DNA from 4 places in the Kitasatospora sp. NPDC058032 genome. Region 4 is predicted to be linked to each of the others. Evidence: riboswitches for the same ligand, from Rfam matches in the RefSeq annotation. Region 4 holds a riboswitch; each other region holds the start of a gene.

Region 1 (4,735 bases), on a different contig from region 4:
GCCAAGGTGCAAGCCCTTTTGGAGGCCGGGTACGACTGTTCCGGGACGCCGTCCGACGCGGTGTGCGTGGCCGTCCGCACACCGGACACGCCTGCGGCGGCCGACCCGTTCGGCGGCCCGCGCTCCGTGTGGGGGTCCCGGCTGGCCCGTGCCGTGCACCGAGCCGTGCTCGACGGGGCTGAGCGCGACCGCCGGCGGCGGGACCGTGGACCTGCCGTACCCCATCAGGGGCCGAGCCCCGAGTGCTGCCGCGAGAACGTCCTGCACGCCGGCCGGTGAGCGGGGTGGGTGATGAGCCGTCCGCAGGAGCCTCAGGACGACCGGCCGGGGTGCGCCACCCAGGAGCCGTCGAAACCGGCTCGGCGACCACCAGCACCCGGCCGCCCAGCGCGGCCGCCGTGCCGTCCAGCCAGGCGCCCACCCGGGCGCAGAACTGCCGCACGGACTCGCCGCCGTGCGGCGCGGCCGCCGGGTCGGGCACGTTTCTCAAGTACCCGGCGATGCCGCCGGCGGTCGGCAACCCGGACACCATCGGGAAGCGCACCGCGCTGTTCTTCCTGATGATCGCGCTCAGCGTGCTGATCGGCGTCGCCGCGGTGATCCTCGGCAAGCGCCTGGCTCCGCGTCTGGGCACCTGGAACGCCGTCGTCGCGGCCGGCCTCGGCTACGCCGTGGTGATGGCCGTGCTCGCCCTCGTCCTGCCGGACAACGTCGTGCTCGGTCGCGTTGCGGGGCCGCTGCACCGCTCGGTGGGTTCGGTGCCAGAGGTGGGGCAGGTCGCCGGGGTCTGCGCACCCGCGGCGGTCACTCGGGGGTGCCTGCTCCGCGCGCCGAGCGGCGGATGGGTGAACGAAGTCATCGCTGCGGCACGGGACTTCGACCGCGACCCGGGGGTCGGCTGCCTGCTGATCACCGGATCCGAGAAGGCCTTTGCGGCCGGCGCGGACATCAAGGAGATGCGGTCGCTGGAGTTCGTCGACGCCTACCTCGGCGACTGGTTCGCCGCCTGGGACGAGCTCGGCCGTCTCCGCAAGCCGGTCGTCGCCGCCGTCGCGGGCTACGCACTGGGCGGCGGCTGCGAACTGGCGATGCTCTGCGACATCTTGCTCGCCGCCGACACCGCGAGGTTCGGCCAGCCGGAGATCAAGCTCGGCGTCATCCCGGGCATCGGCGGCTCGCAGCGCCTCACCCGGGCGGTCGGCAAGGCGAAGGCGATGGAGCTGTGCCTCACCGGCCGGATGATGGGCGCCGAGGAGGCCGAACGGGCCGGCCTGGTCTCCCGCGTCGTCCCGGCGGGCGAGTTGCTCGCCGAAGCGCTGGCGACGGCGGAGAAGGTCGCCGCGATGTCCGCCCCGGCGGCGATCATGATGAAGGAGAGCGTCAACCGCGCCTTCGAGACCACCCTCGCCGAGGGCGTCCGTTTCGAACGCCGCCTCTTCCACGCCACGTTCGCCACCGCCGACCAGAAGGAGGGCATGGCGGCCTTCGCCGAGAAGCGCCCGGCCTCCTTCACCCACCGCTGACGCCCGCCGCGGTGCGGCGCCCGGTAGAGGGGCGCCGCACCACGGTCGTGGGACGTCCGGGACCGGTCCGGTGCTTCCCGGAGGTCGGTCGTCGACGACCTGACGGGTCCTCCCGCGATTGGTCGTACTGGGCTCTTGACCCTCGTTTCACGCCTCGTCATGATGGGCCGTCATGTTCCGACTCCGCCGTCGGGGGAAGCCGGTCCGAATCCGGCGCTGACCCGCAACGGTAGGCCGTCGACCCCGTGTCGGCGGCGAGCCCGAGTACCCGTCGGCGGAGATGTGTCGTCCACTCCTCCCGTCGTGGTCTGCGGGCCGGAGCTCCGTGGGCTGCCCCGGCACGCGCCGACGCTCCCTCCGGGCCCCTGCGTCCAGGCCCGGAAAGGAACCTCGTGACCACGCTCCGCCGCACCCTCGGACTCCTCGCGATACCGGCCATCGCCTTTGCCACTGCCCTTCCGGCGGTCGCCGCACCGGTCGGGGCGGACTCGCCCACGATCCGTCCGGACACCGCCGCAGCTGGATGGCTGGCCCGCCGGCTCGTCGACGGCGACCACTTCGAGTCCGTCTTCGACGGCACCGCCTACCCCGACCAGGGCCTCACCATCGACGCCGTCCTGGCCTTCGCGGCCTCCCGCAGCGCGGACACCGCCGCCGCCAGGGCGACCGCCTGGCTCGCGCAGCCCGCGATCCTCACCGGCTACCTCGGCGACGGCACCACCGAGGCCTACGCGGGCGCCACCGCCAAGCTGTTGCTCGCCGCGGAGGTGCGCGGCGCGGACCCGACCGCGTTCGGCGGCGTCGACCTGCCCGCCCGGCTGCGCTCGCTCCAGGCCCCGAGCGGCCGCTTCTCCGACCGCTCCCAGTGGGGCGACTACAGCAACGCCTTCGGCCAGTCGCTCGCCCTGATCGCCTTGCACCGCACCCCCGGTGGCGCCCCGGCCGCCGCCGTCGACTTCCTGGCCGGCAGCCAGTGCGCGGACGGTGGCTTCCCGGTCTCCTTCGGCCAGGCCGCCTGCACGAGCGACACGGACGCCACCGCCCTCGCCGTCCAGGCGCTCGCCGCCACCGGCCGCGCGGCCAAGGCGGCCGCCGGGCTCGGCTGGCTGACCGCCCACCAGAACGCCGACGGCGGCTTCTCGGCCGCCGGGTCCACCACGTCCAACGCCAACTCCACCGGTCTCGCGACCCAGGCGCTGCTCTCCAACGCCCGCTTCGGCGCCGGTCTCAAGGGCTGGAGCCGCCTGGTCAAGTTCCAGCAGCGCTGCGACGCCGACCCGGCCGTGCGCGGCGCGGTCGCCTACGACGCCTCCGGCTTCAACCCCGGCAACGCGGCCCGGGCGACCGGCCAGGCCGTCCTCGGCCTGGCCGGCACCCCGCTGGCCACCCTCTCCGCCGCCGGTGCGCGCCAGGACGCGCCCACCCTGGCCTGCCCCGCGCCCGCCACCCCCTGACCGCCCGCGACCGCACGAGGAGAGACCTGATGACCGAGCACCTGACCCGCCGCACCCTCGGCTCGCTCGCCGCCGTCGCAGCGCTGACCGTGAGCCTCCTCGGCGCCGGCGCCGTGCACGCCCCCGAGGCCCGGGCTGCCGCCTGCACCGGCACCACCGGCGTCACCGTCGTGGTCGACTTCACCGCCGTCGGCGGCGGCATCCAGACCGGCTGCGCGCCCGGCGACCCGGCCAGCGGACTCGCCGCGCTCACCGGCGCCGGATTCTCGTACACCTTCCACCCGCGCTACCCCGGCTTCGTCTGCACCATCAACGCCCTGCCGACGACCTGCACCAACCCCACCGGCAGCGCGTACTGGTCGTACTGGCACGCCCAGCACGGCGGACCCTGGTCATACAGCAGCCTCGGCGCCGCCAGCTACAACCCGGCCCCCGGCGATGTCGAGGGCTGGGCCTTCGGCGCGGGTGCACAGCCGGGCATCACCGCCCCCTGACACCCGTTCGCACAGCCGGTGCCCCGGTCCTCCGCGACGGAGACCGGGGCACCGGCGGTTCCAGGGGTGGTCAGGCCGTCCGGTGCGGCCGGTCCCGGATCAGCTGCCGAAGCGCAGCGAGACGGTGTCGCCCACGTGGACGATGGTGGCCCGGGTGGCGGCGGTGGCGGTGGCGCCGTCCAGGCTGACCTTCCAGGTGGAGGAGCCGCTGTTGGCGGTGCCGTTGAGCGCGGTGATCGTCCCGCCGCCGGTGGCGGGGGTGACGGCGGTGACGCAACCGCCCGGGGTGGCGGTGGCGGCCGCGTCGAGGACGTCGCCGAGCGTCGCGGTCGTGCCGGTCGGGTTGACGGTGACGGCGCAGACCTTGAGCGCGCCGGTGCCGTCGTCGACGACCAGGGCGAGCCTGGCGGCCGTCCCGGCGGTGAAGCTCGTGGTGGCGGACCAGGTCGGCTCGCCGGCGGTGGCCGGTGCGGGCGGGGCGGCGGTGAAGCCGGCGCCGGCGACGGCGCGCAGGCCGTCGACGGAGGCGTAGGGGGAGGGGGTGGTGTCGGTGGGCTGGTACTTGAAGCCGCCGCCGGGCTTGAACTGCTGGGAGATCAGGAAGTCGATCGGGGTCTTGCCGGTGCCGCTGGTGAAGTCGGCGCCCTGGGGGTTGATGCCGCAGGCGTTCAGGCCGGAGACGGCCCAGCCGTTGGAGTCGGTGTTGACGCCCCACATGGCGTTGAACGCCCCGGAAGCCAGCAGCTTGCCCTTGAAGAAGTTCTTGGCGGCGACGACCGCCGGGTCGGTGTTGGGGACGCCGCCGACGCACAGGGAAGCCATCGCGGCCCCGGTCATGTCGATGTCGCTGCCCGTACCGAGCTCGGTGGGGTCACCGGCGGCCTTGGTGTAGTTCCAGCCACCGTCCGTGTGCTGGTTGGCCCGCACGGCCGTGACGGAGGCGTCCAACAGGGACTGCGGGATGCGCTGGGCACCGCTCTGGGTCCTGGCGCCGCCGAGGGCGAGGAGACCGAACACGGTGCCGTTGAAGTTGGCGGACGGGCCCCAGTAACCGGGTTCGGCGGTCTGCCAGTACGAGACCGCGTCGGCGATCAGGTTACGGCCCGGGCCGACGCGGGCCGGGTCGATGCCGGCGGCGTAGGCGTTCAGGGTGCCCCGCTGGTAGTCGGTGGCGACCGGCGAGGTGCCCGGCCAGCCGGCGGCCGCGAGCTGGTTGCGGTAGACGAGGCGGGCGTTCTTGGTGATGTCGCCGCCGGGAGTCACG
Region 2 (4,735 bases), on a different contig from region 4:
CGACGGCCTGGAGGTACTCCCGCATCGAGGCGGTGTTCATGCCGGGCAGGCCGTCACCGCAGAGGTCCTGGGCGAACTGGAGCTCGGCCTCGACGGCCTCCTCCAGCATCTCGGTGACCTGCTTGGCCATCTCGTCGTCGAAGAGGTCGGGCTCCTCCTCGCGGACGGTGTCGACCACCGACATGGCGAAGTCCATGTGCATGGACTCGTCGCGGAACACCCAGTTGGTGCCGGTCGCCAGGCCGTGCAGCAGGCCCCGGCTGCGGAACCAGTACACGTACGCGAAGGCGCCGTAGAAGAACAGACCCTCCACACACGCCGCGAAGCAGATCAGGTTCAGGAGGAACGCGCGGCGGTCCTCCTTGGTCTGCAGCGAGTCGATGTGGTCGACCGCGTTCATGTACTTGAAGCAGAACTGGGCCTTCTGGCGGATGGAGGGGATGTTCTCCACCGCGGCGAAGGCCGCGTTGCGGTCCTCCGGGTCGGGCAGGTAGGTGTCCAGCAGCGTCAGGTAGAACTGGACGTGCACGGCCTCCTCGAACAGCTGCCGGCTCAGGTAGAGCCGGGCCTCCGGGGAGTTGATGTGCTTGTACAGGCTCAGCACCACGTTGTTGGAGACGATCGAGTCCCCGGTGGCGAAGAAGGCGACCAGTCGGCCGATGAGGTGGCGCTCGCCTTCGCTCAGCTTCGCCAGGTCGGCGACGTCCGAGTGGAGGTCCACCTCCTCGACGGTCCAGGTGTTCTTGATCGCGTCGCGGTACCGGTCGTAGAACGACGGGTAGCGCATCGGGCGCAGCGTCAGCTCGAAGCCGGGGTCGAGCAGCATCTTGTCGCGGTCTTCGGAGCTCATTACTGGCAGGCCTCGCAGGACTCGGGGTTCTCCAGGGAGCAGGCCAGCGCGGCCTCCTCCTCCGGGGTGAGGGTCGGCGTGCTCGCCGGGATCGTGTCGGCCGGAACGGGCGCGGCGGCGCGGGCGGTGCCCGAGGCGGCCTGGGCGATCCGGGTGGCCGGGCGCGAACGCAGGTAGTAGGTGGTCTTCAGACCGACCTTCCAGGCGTAGGCGTACATCGAGCTGAGCTTGCCGATGGTCGGCGCGGCCATGAACAGGTTCAGCGACTGGCTCTGGTCGATGTACGGCATGCGGGCCGCGGCCAGGTCGATCAGCGCGCGCTGCGGCAGCTCCCAGGCGGTGCGGTACAGCGAGCGGACCTCGGCGGGCAGCCAGCCGAGCTCCTGCACCGAGCCGTTGGCGTCGCGCAGCGCGTCGCGGGTCTGCTGGTCCCAGACGCCCAGCTCCTTGAGGTCGCGCACCAGGTAGGGGTTGACCTGGAGGAACTCGCCGCTCAGGGTCTCGCGCTTGAACAGGTTGGACACCTGCGGCTCGATGCACTCGTACACGCCGGCGATGGACGCGATGGTCGCGGTCGGCGCGATGGCGAGCAGCAGCGAGTTGCGCAGGCCGGTCCCGGCGATCCGGGTGCGCAGCGCGGCCCAGCGGTCGGCCCACTCGGGCGCGGCGCTCGGGAAGTGGTCGATGTGCAGCTCGCCGCGGGCGGCGCGGGTCTCGCCGTAGGCCTCGTGGCGGCCCAGCTCCTCGGCCAGGTCGGCGGAGCGCTCGTACGCGGTGAGCATGATGCGCTCGGCGATGAGCGTGGACAGCCGCGCGGCCTCGGCGGAGTCGAAGTCGATCCGCAGCTTGAAGAAGACGTCCTGCAGGCCCATCACGCCGAGGCCCACCGGGCGCCAGCGGGAGTTGGAGGCGCCGGCCTCGGGGGTCGGGTAGAAGTTGATGTCCACCACGCGGTCGAGGAAGGTGACGGCGGTGCGGACGGTGGCGTCCAGGCGGTCCCAGTCCAGCGCGTTCAGCAGGTCGTCGGCCGACGCGCCCTCGGCGACGTGGGCGCCGAGGTTGACCGAGCCGAGGTTGCAGACGGCGGTCTCCGAGTCGTCGGTGACCTCCAGGATCTCGGTGCAGAGGTTGGAGCTGTGCACCGTGCGGCCCGGCAGCGCGGTCTGGTTGGCGGCGCGGTTGGAGGCGTCCTTGAAGGTCATCCAGCCGTTGCCGGTCTGCGCCAGGGTGCGCATCATCCGGGCGTAGAGGGTCTGCGCGGGGATGGTGCGCACGGCCTTGCCGGCCAGCTCGGCCTTGCGGTAGGCCTCGTCGAACTCCTCGCCCCACAGGTCGACCAGCTCGGGGACGTCGGCGGGGGAGAACAGCGACCAGTCGGCGTTGGCGTTGACCCGGCGCATGAACTCGTCCGGGATCCAGTGCGCCAGGTTGAGGTTGTGGGTGCGGCGCGCCTCCTCACCGGTGTTGTCGCGCAGCTCCAGGAACTCCTCGATGTCCGCGTGCCAGGTCTCCAGGTAGACGCAGGCCGCGCCCTTGCGGCGGCCGCCCTGGTTGACGGCGGCGACCGAGGAGTCCAGGGTGCGCAGGAAGGGCACGATGCCGTTGGACTTGCCGTTGGTGCCGCGGATCAGCGAGCCGCGGGAGCGGATCCGGGAGTAGGACAGGCCGATGCCGCCGGCGTGCTTGGACAGCCGCGCGATCTGCGCGTAGCGCGAGTAGATCGAGTCCAGGTTGTCCAGCGGGGAGTCCAGCAGGTAGCAGCTGGACATCTGCGGGTGCCGGGTGCCGGAGTTGAAGAGGGTCGGCGAGGAGGTCAGGTACTCCAGCCGGCTCATCAGGCGGTAGAGCTCGGCGACCTCGGCGACCGACTGCTCGCTGTCGCCGACCGCCAGGCCACAGGCGACGCGGAGCAGGAAGTACTGCGGGGTCTCGACGACCTTGCGGGTGATCGGGTGGCGCAGCAGGTAGCGGGACTGCACGGTGCGCAGGCCGAAGTACTCGAAGCGGTCGTCGCCCCGGGGGTCGACCAGGGCGTCCAGGGCGGCGGTGTGCTTGGCGACGAAGTCGGCGGTGGTGTCGCCGATCAGGCCCTCGGCGTGGCCGACCGCGATCGAGGTGGAGAACGAGACCACGCCCTGGCTCGCCGCCTCGTCCACGATCTCCAGCGCGAGCAGCCGGGCCGCGAGCTTGGAGTACTGGGGGTCCTCGGCGATCATCGACGCGGCGGCGTCGACGGCCAGCCCGCGCAGCTCGGCGAAGTCCGATCCGGCGTGGCGGCCGCGCAGCGCGGCGGCGGCGACATGGCCGGGGTCGACCTGGGGGAGGTCGGTGCTGCGGTCGGTCAGGAGGCGCAGGAGCGCACCGCCGGGGTCGGAGACCGTCGGGTCGGCGGGGGCGGAGCTGGAACCCTGGGCGGGCAGGGTGGCTGAGGCAGCGGTGGTCAAGGCGCTCTCTCCTGGCGGCGGTCGGCGGCGGTGGATCGGGGTACCGGGCCGTTCGGGGCAGGGGAACTCGCCACGCGGGCCCGAAGGCGCCGCGCGTGCCGTCCCCGGCCCGCCCGCGAGGCCCGGAAGGTGGTGCTGGTGCCATGGCCCCTGCGGGGAGGCTTCGGCACGCCGTCGGCAGGTACTCGGACTCGCGGCGTGCCTGGGGAGGCGGCCGCACACCGCTGCGGGGCAGTCCCGGATTCGCACCGGGTTCCCCTGCGTCGACAGCAGGGACGAGCATACATCTAGTGGTGCTCGCTCGATGCGACACCACATCTTGTGCAGCGTGGCGTGTTGCTCCCATGACCGGTGGTACCGGGACGGTCCCGTGGGTGCCTGCGCGGGGCCGTGTTCTGAAACGGATTGGTCACCGATCGGCCTCTCGTCCGGTGCATGCCCTACGATCTCGGCACATGAGCGAGGGAACGGGCGCTCCGGGGGACTGGGCCGGTAGGGCCGTGCCGCCGGAGCAGGGTCAGCAGCCTGGTGCGCCGGGGCAGGTGCCGCAGCATGGGCAGCCGCCGGTGGCGCCGCCCGGCGGTTTCGGGCCGCCCCCGACGCCGTACGCGCAGCCGGGAGGGGTGCCGCCGCAGGCTCCTCCGCCGGCGGTGCCGCATCTGCCGTCCGGCACGGTGCCGTACCCGCAGCCGGGGCCGGTGCCCGCGCCCCAGCCAGGGCCGCCGCCCGTGTCGCAGCCGCCGCAGCCGGTGGCCGGTGGGCCGACCCCGTTCGCCCCGCAGTGGCCCCAGCAGGGGGCCCAGCCGCCCGCGCCCGCGCCGTCCGCGACCGAGCCGGACTGGAACGCGATGGCGGACCGGCACGCCTCCGAGTCCCGCCGCCGCAAGCGGCGGTGGATCGGCGCCGTGGTGGCGGCCGCCGTCCTGGTCGGCGGGGTCGTCGGGGCCGCGGTGTGGATCAACGGCCGCGACAAGGGCGTCGACCCCAAGCCGATCGTGAGCGCGTCCACCACGGCCGGCAGCCCGTCCGCCACGGCCACCCCCACCGAGCAGGCGCTGGCGGTGATCTCCGACGCCGCCACCGACAGGCTGCCGGTCGACGCCGCGACGCTGTTCCCGGACCAGACCCGGACCGTCGACGGCAAGGTGTGGACCCGCCAGGTGACCGGCGCGACCGCCCCCTGCTCCAAGGCGACCACCGGCGGGCTCGGCCTCGCGCTCGGCGACGACACCTGCCGCTCGCTGGTCCGCGCGACGTACGTGAACGGCGAGAGCGCCGTCACGGTCGGCGTCGCGGTCTTCGACAACAAGGCGGGCGCGGACCGGGCGCTCGGCCGGCACGCGGGCCTGATCCAGGGCCTGTCCGGCACCGGGGTCGCGATGTTCTGCGTGACCGACAAGTCGGGCTGCGCCGAGACGCACGCGGCGATCGGCCGCTTCGG
Region 3 (4,735 bases), on a different contig from region 4:
TCCCCGGGGTTCAAGGAGGCACGCCGGTCGGTACTGAACCGCACGTTCGACCAGTTGGCCGAGGCCATCGCCCGGAACGCGGCGGCCGATCCGAGCGGGCCCGGCTCCCCGGAATAGGGGACCGCGGCTCCCTCGTTCCCAACAGTCGATCAGAAACACGGCGGACCGCGCTCTGTCGGCCCCGTGCCGCAGACCGAGGCCGAACACTCGGCAGACCTAAGGATGAGCCCCCATGACCGACCGGCCCCTGACCCTGATGGCCGTGCACGCCCACCCCGACGACGAGGCCACCGGCACGGGCGGTGTGCTCGCCCGCTACGCGGCCGAGGGCATCCGGACGGTGCTCGTCACCTGTACCGACGGCGCCTGCGGAGACGGCCCGGGAGGAGTCAAGCCCGGCGAGGCCGGACACGACCCGGCGGCCGTCGCCGCGATGCGCCGTCAGGAGCTGGAGGCCAGCTGCGAGGTCCTCAAGGTCGACCACCTCGAAATGCTCGACTACGCGGACTCCGGGATGATGGGCTGGGCCGCCAACGACGCGCCCGGCTCGTTCTGGACCACGCCGGTGGACGAGGCGGCCGCCCGCCTCGCCGAACTGATGCGGCGCTACCGGCCCGACGTCGTCGTGACCTACGACGAGAACGGCTTCTACGGCCACCCCGACCACATCCAGGCCAACCGCATCACGTCGCGGGCGCTGGAGCTGGCCGGCACGACGCCGAAGGTGTACTGGACGACGGCCCCCCGCTCGATGATGGCGCGGTTCGGGGAGGTCATGCGCGAGCTCGGCGCGGACTGGGAGGAGCCGGGTTCCGAGGAGCCGGGCTCCGGGGAGTCGGAGATGCCCGAGATCGGCCTCCCCGACGAGGAGATCACCACCTGGGTGGACACCACCGCGTTCGGCGGCCAGAAGTTCGACGCGCTGGCCGCGCACGCCAGCCAGGGCGAGAACATCTTCTTCCTGAAGATGGGCAAGGAGAAGTTCACCCAGCTGATGGGCGTGGAGACCTTCGTCCGGGTCCACGACACCACCGATGCGGAGCTCCCCGAGAACGACCTCTTCGCCGGCCTGCGCTGAGCAGCCCCCACCCGGCGGCGCGCCCCGCGCCGCAGACCGTGATGAGCCGTCGCCCGGCCGGGCGACGGCTCATCGGTCATCAACGGGGACCGGCCGGAGGAAGGATCGCTCCAGGTCAGAACCACCCCCTCGACCGTGCGGACCCGCCCTGTTGCGACGGGCACGCAACTGCACAGCCTTGTCGGCAGGAGGGCCCAGCCCCTACGGTGTTCCCCGCCGTGGTGCTCGGGAAGACCGGTGGCGGCCCGTCAGGGCCCAATCCGGCGCGGCCCTCGCCACTGTGAAGGGAAGTACCCCCGACGTGCCCGCGACCGACGCGGGCAGTCACCGGTGCCGTACGGCACACGGGAAGACGAGTCAGGGGTGCGCTCCGCCCTGCCCGGACGCGGGTGCGGCGGTACACCCGAAGCCAGGAGACCGGCCACGGCGCGCGCAGTACCCCCCGGCCCCGCCCGGGGGTGCCCCCCATCGAGGAGCTGGAGAGGCCGCCCGTCATGACCCTCACCGACGACACGTCGTCATCGACCCTGCCCAGGGCCCCGCGCTGGCAGCGCGGGGACACCGTCCGCACCGGCGGCCTGCTGGCCGTCATCGCCGCCATGCACGTCGTCGCCTTCGGCACGCTGTTCCTGCTGGTCGCCCCGGAGAAGTACGAGGTCGGCACCCAGGTGTTCGGCGTCGGCCTGGGCATCACCGCCTACACCCTCGGCATGCGGCACGCCTTCGACGCCGACCACATCGCCGCCATCGACAACACCACCCGCAAGCTGATGGCCGACGGCCAGCGCCCGATCTCGGTCGGCTTCTGGTTCGCGCTCGGCCACTCCAGCATCGTCCTGGCGATGGCCGCCCTGGTCGCCGGCGGTGCCCGGTTCGCCGGCACGCTGGTCGACGACCAGTCCACCGTCCGCGGCGTCCTGGGCGTCATCGGCACCGGTGTCTCCGGCACCTTCCTGTACCTGATCGCCGCCCTCAACCTGTTCGCCCTGGCCGGGATCCACAAGGTCTACAAGGCCATGCGGGCCGGGCAGTTCGACGAGCGCCAGCTGGAGAAGCACCTCGACGAGCGCGGCTTCATGAACCGCTTCCTCGGCCGCCTCACCAAGTCCATCACCCGCCCCGGCCAGATGTACCCGCTCGGTGTGCTCTTCGGCCTCGGCTTCGACACCGCCACCGAGGTCACCCTGATGGTGATGGCCGGCTCCGGCGCCGCCTCGGGGCTGCCCTGGTACGCGATCCTCTGCCTGCCGCTGCTCTTCGCCTGCGGCATGAGCCTGTTCGACACCCTCGACGGCACCTTCATGAACTTCGCCTACCACTGGGCGTTCTCCAACCCGGTCCGCAAGGTCTACTACAACCTCACGATCACCGGCCTGTCGATCGCCGTCGCCTTCCTGATCGGCACCATCGAGCTCGTCGGCGTGCTGCACGAGAAGCTCGACCTCACCGACCCCGTCACCACCTGGATCGCCGACATCAGTCTCGACAACGTCGGCTACGTCATCGTCGGCCTGTTCGTCGTCGTCTGGGCCTGCGCCCTCGGCTACTGGCGGCTCGGCAACGTCGAGCAGCGCTGGAGCGCCCGGGTGGAGAAGACCGGCTGACGCCCCTCCGGACCGCGCCGCCGCGCCGGCGCGCGCCGCATCCCGACCGGGGCCCGGCACGGCCCCGGTCGGAGCGGACCCGATCAGAACCTGCGCGCCTCGGTGACCTGGTTCAGATGGATGAGGACGTCGTAGGCCCGGCCGATCGCGAGCCGCGGCAGGGGGTCCTTGACGAAGATCGTGCCGGCGTCGTAGGTGGGCCGGCTGACGTCCAGCCAGTCCCGGGCCGCCCGGGGAGCGGTGCGCAGGTCGACGTAGTAGTCCCGGTAGCGGACCCGGTCGAGGGTGTACTCGTTCATGTCCGGAGTGGCCGCCGGGACGGTGACGGACTTCCAGCCGCCGGTCAGGACCGCGTCGGTGGTGAGGAAGGAGCCGCTGTCGAAGGTGAAGCCGATGGCCACGTAGTCGCGGCCGTAGGTGTCGCGCAGCTGGGAGCCCTGCGGCTCGGGGTACAGGAAGGTGTCGGTGGACAGGTAGCCGGCGTGGCCGTTGTGCGCCGACATCAGCACCTTGCCGCCGGTGCGGCGCTGCCACCAGGCGGTGTTCTCGGCCATCGCCCGGTCGCGCAGCTGCTCCGAGGCCGCGACGGAGGCCGGGTCGCCGAGGTCGAAGGTGGCGAAGGCGAAGGTCTGGGCGATGTTGCGGGCGTGCTGCACGGCCCACTCGTACGCGTCGTCGCCGGGGGTGCCGCTCGCGGTGACCAGGTCGAGCGCCTGCCGGGCCGTGGCGGCGTTCGCCCGGCGCTCGGCGACCGGCCTGCCGATGTAGGCGAAGAGGTCGTCCAGGGGCCGCAGGCCGGCGTAGAGCCCGTCGAGCTGCGGGAGAGCGGCAGGCCTGGCCTGCCGCACGTAGGAGGTGACCCGGTCGAAGGCCGGGTCGCCGAGCCTCGGGAGGCCGAGGTCGTCACCCACGAAGTGGACCGGGTTCTTCGGGTGGCTCCGGTTGTGGGCCCGCATCCAGGCGATCAGGTCGGCGAACTCCTCGCGCTCCCACGGGCTGCCGCCCAGGACCTCCTTGACGAGCTGCCGGGCGTCTCCCGGCCCGCCCTGGACGTACTCGTCGATCTGCAGACCGCTGGTCCAGCTGGTCTCCAGGGCGAAGCTGGTGAAGCCCTTCTCCTCGACCAGGTAGCGGAAGAGCCGCTGCTTCATCGCGAAGAACTCGTGCGAGCCGTGGGTGGCCTCGCCGAGGCCGACCACCTTGGCGTCGCCGATCATCGCGCCCAGCGCGTTCAGGTCGGCGGTGCGGCCGCCGGCTTCCGTGGTGCGCAGCGGCTGGGCGACGCTCTCCAGAGCGCGCACGACCTCGGCCCGGCGGGCGTACTCGGCGTTCACCTCCGCCGTGGCCGCCGGTCCCACCGGGGCGGCGACCGCCGCCACCGGGGCCGGCACGGCCACTGCCGCCACTACCGCCACTGCCGCCACCGCCGTCGCCGCCGCCGCCAGCAGTCCGCGCCGCCCGATCCGCTTGCTGTCCGTCATCGTTCCGGTTCACTCCTCGACTCGGCCTGAACGCCGTCGACCTCGGCGTTTCGGTGAGTCGATCCTGACTTCGGCGGCGACGGCGGCGCACTGGGGACGGCCTCCGGCCTTCCTGGGGGCAACCCCCCGGCGGAATTCGGTGGGCGTCCCCCCGCCCGCCGGGGGGCCGCCGTCCGTTACCGGGTGCGCAGGGCCCGCTCGCACTCGCGGCAGCGCTGCTCGGCGAGGGTCGGCGGGTACCAGGGTTCGCCCAGGCCGGGCCGGAAGTGGGCGTGCTCCATGTCCCCGGTGTCCCGGCCGCACAGGGTGCGGGGCAGCGGGTCCTCGGGCACGTCCGGGTCGGAGCCGGCGGCGTGCACGGCCGCGACGGCGGGCTCGACCCCGTCGGGGCCGAGGACCCGGGCGGGTTCCAGCTCGTAGAGGACGACGATCGAGGCCATGGCACGAGGATCGGCCGCCCGGGCCGCCGGGACACCCCGGGGTGGGCTGTTCGGGGGCCGGGGACCGTTCGAGGGCGCGCCCAGCGGGGTCGGAAGCGGCGCGAAGGGCGCGAAACGGGACCAATGGCACGA
Region 4 (4,735 bases):
GAGGCCGAGTTCGTCGGCCAGCTGTCGCGCGAACCGGCGGTAGGCGGCGAGCCCGTCGGCCTGTCGGCCCGCCCGGTGCAGGGCCCGGACGAGCTGTGTCACGAAGCGGTCCCGGAGCGGGTGTTCGGCGACCAGCGCGGTCAGCTCCGGGACGGTCTGCCGGTGCCGGCCGAGTTCGGCCTCCAGGTCCAGGCAGTTCTCCCAGGCGGTGAGCCGCAGTTCGTTCAGTGCCACCGAGCCGGCGGCCAGCAGGCTGCCGGACAGCCCGTCCAGCACCGGGCCGCGCCACAGGCCGAGCGCCGACCGGAACTCCTGGACGGCTGCGGCGGGTTCGCCGCGCTCGGCCAGCCGGCGCGCCACCGACACCCGGTGGGCGAAGGTCAGGGCGTCCACCGGGTGGCCGTCCGGTGCGATCCGGTAGCCGGGGCCGTCGGTGAGCAGCACCGGCGACCCGTCGTGCGCGGCGGCGAGCTTGCGCCGCAGCAGCCCGGCGAGGTTCCGCACCTGGCGGTGGGCCGTGGCGGGCGGTTCGTCGTCCCAGACCGCGTCGACCAGGCGGGCCACCGGGACGACGGCCCCGGCGTTCAGCAGCAGGGTGCCGAGCATCCGCTCCTGCTTGGCGCCTTCCGTCCGGGTCCGCCGACCGTCGTCGGCCCACACTTCCAGTGGCCCCAGGATCTTGAACTCCATGTGTCCCTCCCGTGGTTGGCCGACGTCGAGGCGACCCGGACACCTTCGAGGCTTGTGACCATTTCATGACGGACTCGTGTCGACTTTGTGCATCCGGTTGGGAGTCTTCTCTCACCGGCCCCGCTGGGCCGGCTCCCCCACACTCAAGGAGCAGTTGGATGAAGCGCATGAAGCAGGGCGCGGCCCTGGCCGTCGCACTCGGCCTGGCCCTCGTGCCCCTCTCGGCGAGCACCGCGCAGGCCGCCGGGCCGGCCACCCACAAGGGGATGACCTGGCAGGTGCTCGCGACGGGCCCGGACGGGACCGTCCAGGTCGGCGGCCCCCAGCACTCGACGCCGAGCGACCCGTACAACGGCGACACCCTGCCGTCCGTCTCGCTGCCGGTCCTCTGCATCAACGTGGACGACAGCCCGGCGCCGGACGGCATCAGCATCGGCTTCTACAGCGGCTGGTCCGGCGGCACCGTCGCGCTCAGCCAGCCGGTGAAGGGCTCGCGACTGAACAGCCAGGCCGCCGCGAACAGCGTCTGCCAGGCGTCCTTCGGCATCGGCTGGCGCCAGGCCGAGTTCCACGACGGCCGCTACGGCCCGAACCTGGAGTACGTCGGCGGGTGGAGCTTCTGGGCGTACGGCAACATCAGCCCCAACGCCCGCTTCTGGACCGCCATCAACGACCAGCAGGCCAACCCCTGGAACTGACGGCGGCGCGGTGGTGACGGCCGGGCGGGGCAGTGGGCAGTCCGCCCGGCGGTACCGCCTACGGTGCCGGTGCCGGTGCCGGTCCGGAGCCCTCGGGGCACGGCGTGAGGGCTCCCGTACGAGCGGCCCGGTCACCCTCGGGTGGCCGGGCCGTCCGGCGTTCGGGGTTCCTCGGCGGTACGGGAGGCAGGGCGGGGGTCTCGTCGGCCGGCGGGGACTCCGGGGTGAGGGGCGCGTGGCACGGGGCAGGAACTCCTCTGCCGGGAAGGTGTCATGGGTACGGGGGCGGACCCCGTCGCAGGGGCGGCGCCGGGACAGACCCTCCCATCCGGCGGCGACCGGTGGCATCCCAGGTTTGCAGGGGGCGCGACGCCTCTTCCCTGTGGTAGGAGGACGACCCGTTGCGGACCGCTCAACGACCAAGCCCCAGGTCAGTGACCTGGGGCCCGCGTGCTGTCCGGGCGCGTGCCGGGTTCCGGGGCGGGACCGGCCGGGTGGGGGCGTCAGGCCGGGGGACGGCCGAGTCCGGCGGTGTACGGGGCCGCGAGGAGCGCGACGAGTTCGCGGCGGCTGCGGACGCCGGTCTTGGTGAAGGCCGACTTCAGGTGGTCCTGGACGGTGGCCGGGCTCAGGAAGAGCCGGTGGGCTATGTCCCTGGTGCTCAGGCCCCGTACTGCCTGGAGCACCACCTCCTGCTCGCGGGGGGAGAACCGGTGTGCCAGCAGGGACAGCGGGATGACGTCGACCGGGCTCGCGGGTTGGGCGACCAGGGCGACGCTGCCCCGCGGGCTCCGGTCGAGCAGCGAGGCGCGGACCGCGAGCCACTGGCCGCTGGGACGGCGCAGCCGGGCCCAGGCGTGGGCGCCCGCGTTCGCGGAGGGCACGTGGGTGCGGGCCCGCTCCGAGAGGTAGACCAGCGCGGTCGGCACTCCGGCGGGGCGGTACTGCGGCTCGGAGAGTTCCTCGAACAGCTGCCGGGCCCCGGAGTCCGCGGAAGTGAGCTGACCGGTGGGGCCGATGACGGCGACCCCGAGCCAGTACGGTCCGTCCTGCGGGTCCGCTCGGACGTCCTGTCCGTCAGGGCCGCCCGCGGCGGGCAGCGCATAGTCGCGAAGGGCGGCGGCCACCGCCCGGGCGGCCCGTTCGGCCAGTCTCTGCTCGCGCGCGCCGAAGGGCGCCGAACCGGCCTCGCGCATCAAGGCGGCGGCTCCCCACCGTCCGCCGCCGACGTCGAAGTTCATCCGCAGCTCGTCGCCCAGTCCGAACTCGGCGAGCAGCTCCCGGTAGCGCACGCTGCGTTCGGGGCGGCCACCGGTGGCGCGGTGGACGGTCTCCACGACGCGTCCGGCGGCCCGGATGTCGACGAACCGGGTGGTGTCGTCGGACCACATCTCCAACCGGATGGCGTGCTCGAAGGCGGTCGGCTGCAGGCCCTCGGCAACGGTGGAGGTCAGGAAGCCGGTGACCGGATCGGCCCCGTGCAGGCAGCCCGCTTCGGATCCGAGAGCGGGCCCGAGGACGGTGAGGAGCTGCCGGAAGAACTGTTCGAGCGGAAGCTTCGCCGCCGCCAGATCGTCGATCTCTCCCATCATGCGGCGTTCCCTGTCGCGGAATGAGGTCATCTCTTTACCATAGGGCCGAAGTTGGCGTACTCCCCACAGTCCTGGGACGTCGCCGGTCGCCACCGACCGAGGAAGGGCGGCAGTCGCGCCAGGTGCCGGTCGGCACCGACCTGACCACGCCTGATACCTTGCAATCGCCATGGTGTTCGGGAAACCGGTCTGAGTCCGGTGCGGCCCTCGCCACTGTTGCCGCGGAGTATCGCGGCCCTCGCTGACCGGCTCCGCCAGCGGTCAGGACCACTGGGCGGGCTGGAAGAGCCGCCCGGGAAGGTCGGCTGCGGTGTGTCGATGCGGAAGCCAGGAGACCGGCCACGGCGCGACATGTTCCACGAGGGTTTTGGAGAACACGTGCCCAGCGCTCTGCCGCGCCCGTTCCGATCCATGCGTTCCGCACGCCCCGCAGGCCCGACGCGTGTCGGCCGGACGGTCGCGGCCGTCCTGTTCACCGGCGTGCTCAGCGCCTGCGCGGGCGCCCCCGCGCCCGTCGCGTCCAGTGCGACGACCGGAAGTGCCGAGCCGGTCAGCGTGGACAACTGCGGGACCACCGTGACGGTCGGCGCTCCGCCCGACCGGCTGGTGACGCTCAACCAGGGTGCCACCGAGGTGGCCCTGGCCCTCGGCCTGCAGTCCCGCATGGCCGGCACCGCCTATCTCGACGACGCCGTCCCGGAGAAGTGGAAGGCGGCCTACGACTCCGTTCCGGTGCTCTCCAAGGGCTATCCGACCAAGGAGAAGCTCCTCGCGGCCCGTCCCGGCTTCCTGTACGCCTCCTACTCCAGCGCGTTCACCGACAAGGTCGCGGGCACCCGGGAGGAGCTGCGCGGCCAGGGCATCCCGTCGTACCTGTCCCCGTTCGGCTGCTCGGACAAGAGCCAGGTGCCGCCGACGACCTGGCAGGCGATGTGGGGCGAACTGAACGACGTCGCCAAGGTCTTCGGCGTCGCGGAGCGGGCCACCGCGATCCAGCGCCAGCAGGAGCAGCAGCTGGCCCGGTTCACGGCGGCGGCCGCGGGCAAGGACCTGAAGATCCTCTGGTTCGACTCCGACACCAAGACGCCCTACGTCGGCGCCGGCCACGGCGGACCTCAGCTCGTGCTCGACGCCGTGGGCGCCCGCAACGTCTTCGGGGACCTGCCCGGCAGCTGGCAGAACGTGAGCTGGGAGAAGGTCGTCGCCGCGGACCCGGACGCCATCGTGCTCGCGGACGCCGACTCGGACACGGCCCAGTCCAAGATCGACTACCTGGAGAACGACCCGGTGCTGAGCAGGCTCACCGCCGTGCAGCGCAAGGCCTTCGTGGTGGTGCCGTTCTCGGAGTCGACCCCCGGCGTGCGGCTCGCCGACGGCGCCGCCCGGGTGTCCGAGGGGCTGGCCGAGCTGCGCCCGGGTTCATGACCACGGCAGCCCGCCCCGCCGTGCGGCCCGCCGGTCCGGGCCGCGCGGCGGCGGCCCTGGCCGTCGCCGCGGCCCTGCTGCTGACCACCGTGCTCCTCGGCCTGGCCGTGGGCTCGCACCACGAGCCGGTCCGGACGGTGATCGATGTCGTGGTGCGCCGCCTCGGGCTGGGAGACCCGCAGGTGACGCTGCTCGACGACCGGATCGTCTGGCAGCTGCGGCTGCCCCGGGTCCTGGGAGCGGCCGCCACCGGCGCCGGCCTCGCGGTCTGCGGCGCGGTGTTGCAGACGCTGACCGGCAACGACCTGGCCGATCCCTTCCTGCTCGGGA

What was found. Region 4 has a riboswitch for cobalamin ahead of ACFVUH_RS13500 (ABC transporter substrate-binding protein). Riboswitches for the same ligand answer to the same signal wherever they lie in the genome.
Region 1: linked by a shared signal. The riboswitch ahead of ACFVUH_RS31995 (prenyltransferase/squalene oxidase repeat-containing protein) and the one ahead of ACFVUH_RS13500 (ABC transporter substrate-binding protein) in region 4 are both predicted to bind cobalamin.
Region 2: linked by a shared signal. The riboswitch ahead of ACFVUH_RS11245 (ribonucleoside-diphosphate reductase subunit alpha) and the one ahead of ACFVUH_RS13500 (ABC transporter substrate-binding protein) in region 4 are both predicted to bind cobalamin.
Region 3: linked by a shared signal. The riboswitch ahead of ACFVUH_RS21950 (HoxN/HupN/NixA family nickel/cobalt transporter) and the one ahead of ACFVUH_RS13500 (ABC transporter substrate-binding protein) in region 4 are both predicted to bind cobalamin.

The regions. Positions count from the first base shown of each region.
Region 1 covers NZ_JBHVRK010000029.1:67,909-72,643, reverse strand. Annotated here, with positions in the region: gene ACFVUH_RS32010 (adenosylcobinamide amidohydrolase) at 1-279, shown strand, start outside; partial or broken gene ACFVUH_RS32005 (CbtA family protein) at 243-701, shown strand; gene ACFVUH_RS32000 (enoyl-CoA hydratase) at 750-1,523, shown strand; cobalamin riboswitch at 1,675-1,814, shown strand; gene ACFVUH_RS31995 (prenyltransferase/squalene oxidase repeat-containing protein) at 1,916-2,977, shown strand; gene ACFVUH_RS31990 (flagellar hook-length control protein FliK) at 3,007-3,471, shown strand; gene ACFVUH_RS31985 (hypothetical protein) at 3,571-4,735, opposite strand, start outside.
Region 2 covers NZ_JBHVRK010000005.1:274,263-278,997, forward strand. Annotated here, with positions in the region: gene ACFVUH_RS11240 (ribonucleotide-diphosphate reductase subunit beta) at 1-850, opposite strand, end outside; gene ACFVUH_RS11245 (ribonucleoside-diphosphate reductase subunit alpha) at 850-3,270, opposite strand; cobalamin riboswitch at 3,453-3,594, opposite strand; gene ACFVUH_RS11250 (hypothetical protein) at 4,023-4,735, shown strand, end outside.
Region 3 covers NZ_JBHVRK010000013.1:179,033-183,767, reverse strand. Annotated here, with positions in the region: gene ACFVUH_RS21960 (DUF4259 domain-containing protein) at 1-117, shown strand, start outside; gene ACFVUH_RS21955 (PIG-L family deacetylase) at 233-1,078, shown strand; cobalamin riboswitch at 1,281-1,519, shown strand; gene ACFVUH_RS21950 (HoxN/HupN/NixA family nickel/cobalt transporter) at 1,573-2,682, shown strand; gene ACFVUH_RS21945 (erythromycin esterase family protein) at 2,766-4,163, opposite strand; gene ACFVUH_RS21940 (hypothetical protein) at 4,340-4,603, opposite strand.
Region 4 covers NZ_JBHVRK010000006.1:368,636-373,370, reverse strand. Annotated here, with positions in the region: gene ACFVUH_RS13515 (BTAD domain-containing putative transcriptional regulator) at 1-690, opposite strand, end outside; gene ACFVUH_RS13510 (hypothetical protein) at 849-1,388, shown strand; gene ACFVUH_RS13505 (LuxR C-terminal-related transcriptional regulator) at 1,892-3,010, opposite strand; cobalamin riboswitch at 3,134-3,339, shown strand; gene ACFVUH_RS13500 (ABC transporter substrate-binding protein) at 3,392-4,405, shown strand; gene ACFVUH_RS13495 (FecCD family ABC transporter permease) at 4,402-4,735, shown strand, end outside.